DNA from 2 places in the Limnobacter sp. genome. Region 1 is predicted to be linked to the other one. Evidence: predicted binding sites of a transcription regulator. Region 1 holds the regulator's gene; the other holds the start of a gene.
What was found. The regulator NrdR, encoded in region 1, represses ribonucleotide reductase genes. The targets are predictions, from matches to a motif close to CACNANATNTNGTG.
Positions count from the first base shown of each region.

Region 1 (3,465 bases):
CGACCAAGGCCAATTTACAAACCAAGGCAGGCGACGATGCCGGAGCGAAGGTGTGTACCTTTATTCAGATTGATGAAGGAAAACTCGGTTTGGGAACTCGCCTCGCTTTGGCTGCGGCGCGTACTTTATCCGGTGAGCGTTTGCCCGCTGCAACCTTGTGTTATGTGTGGGGAACGCCAGGTGAGAAAACAGGGCAAGTGTTTGACAACCCCTACACCGATCGAGTGAAAAACATGGTGATTCGCGATGCTGCAAGCGCCTCCGGCTTGATTTCCGAGAACAGGGATTTGCAGGCAGACGCGCGGAAAGCCTTCGGCAAAGAATTGCCGGAAGGCCCCGTGATGTTCACCGCCATTGCGTTGGGTGCCGATTCAGACAATACCAAGTCGAAAGCCAAAGCCTTGTTTGGTAGTCTCAGTGCACAGTGAACACGCCAGTTCAGCCTTGATTCAGATTCATGGTTTTCACAATTCGTTCGCAGTAGCGCGCAATCTGATCAATTTCCAGATTCACCGGGCTGCCAGCTTTCAAGTGTTTGAGCGTGGTCATTTGAACGGTGTGTGGAATCAGGTTGATGTGAATATCGCATTCACCTGTGGCATGGTCGTCCACTTTGTTGACGGTCAAACTGACGCCGTTTACTGTCACTGAGCCCTTGTAGGCAAAGAACGGCGACAGGGTTTTCGGCGCGCGAATTTGCAGGTGCCAGCTTTCACCCACGGGTGAAAAATCAACCACGTCACCCAGTCCGTCTACATGACCGCTTACCAAATGCCCGCCCACGCGATCAGACAATCTCATTGCCTTTTCAAGGTTAACCTCTCCCGGCTGGCTCAAGCCCACGGTTTTCGACAAACTTTCCTGCGATACATCGACGTGAAAGGTTTGAGCTTCCATGGCCACCACTGTCATGCAAGCGCCTTGAATGGCAATGCTGTCACCCAGTTTGACATCTGAAAAATCGAGCGTGGGTGCATGCACAGCGAGTCGAACTCCCGCGTATGCAGAGTTTTGAAGGGGCTCTACAGTTTTAATTTGTCCAATTGATTCAATGATGCCGGAGAACATGTTTGCTACTACTCCTGATTATTTCGAACCCACGTAATGCGCAGGTCTTGTCCTTTTTGTTCAAACGAATGAATGGTCCAGTCCACATAGGCGGGAAGGGCATCAAGTTCAGGCAAGCGGAACAGGCCTTGGCCTGGTCCCAGGAAGCGCGGGGCAATGTATTGAACGATTTCATCCACCAACCCGGCTTGCAGGAAAGACCCGTTCAATCCAAAACCTGCCTCAAGATGAAGTTCATTGATGCCACGTGCGGCCAGTTCTTGCAACAGCCGCAACAGGTCGGTTTTCACTTTGCCTGCATGCAGGCCCGCGGCAACAGGCGCCACGTTCAGTGCTTCGATATTGACGGCATTGGGGTGGGTGCCCAGCCATGCGGGTGGCTGCAGCTCAGTGTGGGCAATCAGCACCTTGCCGGTTTGCAGCAATCGCGCATCGGGCGATATTTCCAGCTTGCTGTCCACGACCACCTTCAGTGGCTGGCGTTCGGTGTCGATGCCGCGCACATTCAATTGTGGGTTGTCCGCTTTCACTGTGCCAATGCCGCTGAGTACAGCACAGGCCTGCGCACGCAGGTGGTGTCCGTCAAGTCGCGCTTCTTCGCCGGTGATCCACTGGCTTACGCCATTGTTCAGCGCGCTGATGCCGTCTGCGCTGCTGGCTACTTTCAATCGCACCCAGGGGCGCTTGTGTTCCATGCGGCTGAAAAAGCCTCGGTTGATCCAACGGGCATTTTCAATTAAAACGCCATGGGACGTTTCAATGCCTGCTGCTTGCAAAATGGCCATGCCCTGGCCTGCCACCAGTGGGTTGGGGTCGAGTACGGCGGCAACAACCCGTTTTACACCGGTGCCCACCAGCGCTTCTGCGCAAGGGCCTGTGCGACCATGGTGTGCGCAGGGTTCAAGGGTGACATAGGCTGTGCTGTCTTGCAGGGAAATACCGCGCGCTTTGGCGTCGGCGATGGCTTGCACTTCGGCGTGACCTTCGCCTGCCCTGGCATGAAAGCCTTCAGCAATGGCAACGCCATCGCGTACAAACACGCAACCCACGCGTGGATTTGGCGTGGTGCTGTACTGGCCCTTCCAGGCCAGGTTCAGCGCCTGCTGCATCCAGTGTTCGTCGTTGTGATGAATACTAGCCATGGTCTCAGTTACTTTTAAACGCCTTTTTTGACAGTGGAACGGGCTTTGGGTTTGGGTGCGCTTGCTACGTTCTCGGCAGGTGCGGTCAGGTGGGCAATTTCTTCCGAGAAACTTTGCAGGTCTTCGAAGCTTTTGTAGACCGATGCAAAGCGAATGTAGGCAACGGTATCCAGTTGTTTGAGTTGCTGCATCACCAACTCGCCTAAAAACTTGGTGTCGACCTCGCGCGCTGCGCTCACCAGCAGTTTTTCTTCAATACTTGAAATGGCTTCATCAATGGCCTCGGCGCGAACGGGGCGTTTGCGCAGGGCAAGCATTAAGCTGCCACGCAATTTGTCGCGAGAAAACTCAACTCGGGAGCCGTCTTTTTTGACGATGGCGGGCAGAAACAGTTCTGCCCGTTCGTAGGTGGTGAATCGTTTGCCACAACTGCTGCATTGCCTGCGGCGGCGAATCGCGTCGCCTTCTTCAGACGTACGCGAGTCGACCACCTGGGTGTCGGCGTTGCCACAGAAGGGGCATTTCATAACGCCGCCGCCCCTTGCTTACTTGTAAACAGGGAACTGGCTGGTCAATTCCTTGACCTTGGCACGAACGGTGGCCAATGTGGCTTCGTCCTCTGGGTTTTCCAAAACGTCGGCGAGCAAGTGGCCAACCGCGCGGGCTTGCTCTTCCTTGAAGCCGCGAGTGGTCATGGCCGGGCTGCCCAAGCGAATGCCGCTGGTTACAAATGGCTTTTCAGGGTCATTTGGAATGGCGTTTTTGTTCACGGTAATGTGCGCGTTGCCCAAAGCCGCTTCGGCTGCTTTGCCGGTAATGCCCTTGGCCCGCAGGTCAACCAGCATGACGTGGCTTTCGGTGCGACCAGAGACAATGCGCAAACCGCGCTCGACCAGTGTTTCAGCCAATGCTTTGGCGTTCAATACCACTTGTTGCTGGTATTCCTTAAATGAAGGCTGCAGGGCTTCGTGGAAAGCCACAGCTTTACCGGCGATTACGTGCATCAAAGGGCCACCCTGAATGCCAGGGAAAATCGCACTGTTGATTTTCTTGGCCAGTTCTTCTTTCATCAAGATGATACCGCCGCGTGGGCCACGCAGTGATTTGTGCGTGGTCGATGTACATACATCAGCATGTGGCACCGGGTTGGGGTACACACCCGCTGCAATCAGACCCGCGTAGTGGGCCATGTCCACCATGAAGTAGGCGCCCACTTCCTTGGCAATTTTTGCAAAGCGTTCGAAATCAATGCGCA
Region 1 is NZ_CP121330.1:1,467,843-1,471,307, forward strand. It holds gene P0D43_RS07010 (DUF3047 domain-containing protein) at 1-428, shown strand, start outside; gene P0D43_RS07015 (riboflavin synthase) at 439-1,068, opposite strand; gene ribD (bifunctional diaminohydroxyphosphoribosylaminopyrimidine deaminase/5-amino-6-(5-phosphoribosylamino)uracil reductase RibD) at 1,077-2,210, opposite strand; gene nrdR (transcriptional regulator NrdR) at 2,225-2,737, opposite strand; gene glyA (serine hydroxymethyltransferase) at 2,756-3,465, opposite strand, start outside.

Region 2 (3,465 bases), 240 kb from region 1:
TTCACATACAGGTTCTGGAATGTGGGCTCAATGGAAGCCGCCACACCAATAATGTTCGAAATGGTGGCAGTGGGCGCAATGGCCACGCAGTTGGAGTTGCGCATGCCGTGCTGTTTGATGCGAGCACGCAGTGCATCCCAATCCATGCGGCTGCTTGTATCCACTTCCACGTAACCGCCACGCTCTTCTTCCAGCAGCTTCAGTGAATCCAAAGGCATGATGCCCTTGTCCCACAACGAACCCTTGAAGGTGCTGTAGGCACCACGTTCGGCAGCCAGTTCTGTAGATGCTTCGTAAGCGTAGTAGCAAATGGCTTCCATGCTTTCATCGGCAAATTCAACTGCGTCACGTGAAGCATAGGGTTTGCGCATCATGTGCAGCGCATCCTGGAAACCCATCATGCCCATGCCCACGGGGCGGTGGCGCAGGTTGGAATTACGCGCCTTGGCCACAGCGTAGTAGTTGATGTCGATCACGTTGTCCAGCATGCGCATGGCAACGCCCACAGTTTTCTGCAGCTTGTCGTGGTCCAGCACCAGCTCGCCGTTTTCGGCAGGCTTCAGGTGGCGGGTCAGGTTCACCGAACCCAAGTTACACACTGCAATTTCGTTCTCGTTGGTGTTCAGTGTAATTTCTGTACACAGGTTCGACGAGTGCACCACGCCCACGTGTTGCTGGGGGCTACGAATGTTGCAAGGGTCTTTGAACGTGATCCATGGGTGGCCGGTTTCAAACAACATGGAGAGAATTTTTCTCCACAGCTTGGCCGCTTCCACGGTCTTGAACAATTTCAAGTCGCCACGTGCAGCTTTTTCTTCGTAACCCACATAGGCTTTCTCGAAGGCTTTGCCGTACAGGTCGTGCAGATCAGGTGCGTCCGATGGGCTGAACAAGGTCCAGTTACCGCCTTCCATTACGCGCTTCATGAACAGGTCGGGAATCCAGTTCGCGGTGTTCATGTCGTGTGTGCGGCGGCGATCATCGCCCGTGTTCTTGCGCAGTTCCAGGAATTCTTCAATGTCCAGGTGCCAGGTTTCCAGGTAGGCACATACAGCGCCCTTGCGCTTGCCACCTTGGTTCACTGCCACTGCGGTGTCGTTCACCACTTTCAGGAATGGCACCACACCTTGTGACTTGCCATTGGTGCCCTTAATGTGACTGCCCAAGGCGCGCACGGGTGTCCAGTCGTTGCCCAAGCCGCCAGCGAACTTGGAAAGCAATGCGTTTTCCTTGATGCCTTCATAGATGTCATCCAGGTCGTCACCAATAGTGGTGAGGTAGCAGGAAGACAACTGCGAGCGAATGGTGCCGCTGTTAAACAGAGTTGGAGTCGAACTCATGAAGTCGAATGTCGACAGCACTTCATAAAACTCGATGGCACGTGCTTCACGATCTACTTCGTTCAGAGCCAAGCCCATGGCCACGCGCATGTAAAACGCCTGTGGCATTTCAATGCGGGTACCTTCCACGTGCAAGAAGTAACGGTCGTACAGGGTTTGCAGGCCAAGGTAATCGAACTGCAAGTCGCGTTCGTACTTCAGGGCTGCGCCCAGTTTCTTCATGTCGAACTGGGCCAGGCGGTTGTCCAGCAAGCCGGCAGCAATGCCCTTCTTGATGAATTGCGGGAAGTACTCGGGGTACACCTGCGCCATTTCGTCTTGCGCAATTTCGCGGCCAATAATTTCGCGGCGAATCGTGTGCAGCAACAGGCGGGAAGTGACCAATGTGGAGCTGGGTTCGTTCTCGATCATGGCGCGAGAGGCCAAAATCGCAGACTTGAACACTTCGTCGATTTTCACGCCGTCGTACAAATTCTTCAGGGTTTCTTTCTGAAGGTGTGCAACGTCAATTTCATTCAGGCCAACCGCAGCGCTTTCAATCAACGCTTTCAGCGCTTCAACATCGAGTGGGCGCTTCATGTCGCCATCGATCACGTTCAGCGCATGCTGCTCAGCTTGTTCAACTTGCTTGGCTGCACGTTCCTGTGTACGGCGCTCGCGGTACAACACGTAGGCGCGGGCCACTTCGGCTTCGCCTGAACGCATCAGGGCCAGTTCAACCTGATCCTGAATGTCTTCAATGTGGAAAATGCCACCAGAAGGCTGGCGACGCACCAGTGCGTTTACCACGCCGCTGGTCATCTGCTCAACCAGCTCGCGAATGCGGGCAGAGGCTGCGCCTTGGCCTCCATTCACAGCCAAAAAGGCTTTTGTCATGGCCACAGCAATTTTGCTGGGCTCGAAACCAACCACGGCACCATTTCGGCGAATAATTTTGTAGTTTGCATACGCGCTGTCGACCACCGGCGCTGCGTTTGCAGGCTTGGCTGTAGACGTCGGCAAGTTTGTCGCCAAATCAGTGGATTCCTGGCTGGTTAGCATGCATCTTTCTCCTGGAATAATCTTTTCTTGAGGGTTTGTTTTTGTAGCGGAGGTAAAACCGGCAACCACTATATCTTGTGTTTTGTATGTGGCTTGGAACTAATTGTAGTGGTCGAAACACGATTTGGCAAACACTTTCTTATCCCCAACTTGTGCACAGAGTTATCCCCTGTGAACAACTTGTGGACAAGCTCTGGATAACTGCAGTGCAACAAAAAAACGGCCTTTTAAAGGCCGTTAATCTGAAGTTCGTAGGTGTTTGATTTGCGTAGACCTTTCCAGTCGAAGAAGGGTCCTGGATCGGTTTTTCGGGTAGGGGCTATCTCGCTGTGCGCCATTGCATATTTCAGTGGATAACGTGCTTGCAACTCCAAAGCCAGGCGCTTCAAGCTGGCGTACTGCGCCCCCTCGAATGGGGTGTAAATGTCACCCAGCAATTCAATGCCAATTGAAAAATGATTGAAATTGCTGCGGTACATGGCCGAGGAAATTCCGGCATGCCATGCACGTTTCTCACACGACACAAATTGGGTAATGGACCCGTCCCGATCAATCAGGAAATGCGAGGAAACATGCAGGCCGATTAGCTCACCGAACGAGGGGTGCGCATGGCAATCGAGCCGATTCAGAAACAGGTCTGTAATTAACGAGGTGTCGCGCCCACGCTCGGGCAGGCTAATACAGTGAACAACCAAGGTGTCGATCACTGTACCCATTGGCCGGGCATCCTGATTGGGACTTTGCAGGCGGTGAACCCAGTCTTCCTCTATCCAGCCCTCATCAAGCCACATGGCATGCCCCTTCGGTGTCAGTGAACTTTTTCCCCAGCCGCTTTGGCATGCTCCATGCCGCAATAAAAACGACCCTGCATCATCACGCCTTCCGACATGGGGCTGTATGCGCCGCAGTGTTGGCAAGGCATGATCTCTTCCTGTTTTTTACGGCCAAGATTGCCTTTTTGTTGAGTGTTCACACTGGGTTTTTCACCCAATTGTTTGCGCTGCCAGCTTTTGAAAAGAATCCAGGCCACCAATGCCAAGCCCAGAAAAAACAGAATACGCCCCATCAAACTGCCCTTTTCAAA
Region 2 is NZ_CP121330.1:1,228,855-1,232,319, reverse strand. It holds gene P0D43_RS05935 (ribonucleoside-diphosphate reductase subunit alpha) at 1-2,381, opposite strand, end outside; gene ampD (1,6-anhydro-N-acetylmuramyl-L-alanine amidase AmpD) at 2,609-3,172, opposite strand; gene P0D43_RS05925 (PP0621 family protein) at 3,190-3,447, opposite strand; gene P0D43_RS05920 (cytochrome c biogenesis protein CcsA) at 3,447-3,465, opposite strand, start outside.
Region 2: P0D43_RS05935 (ribonucleoside-diphosphate reductase subunit alpha) is a predicted target of NrdR. The motif match lies at 2,448-2,461, and genes of this name have one in related genera.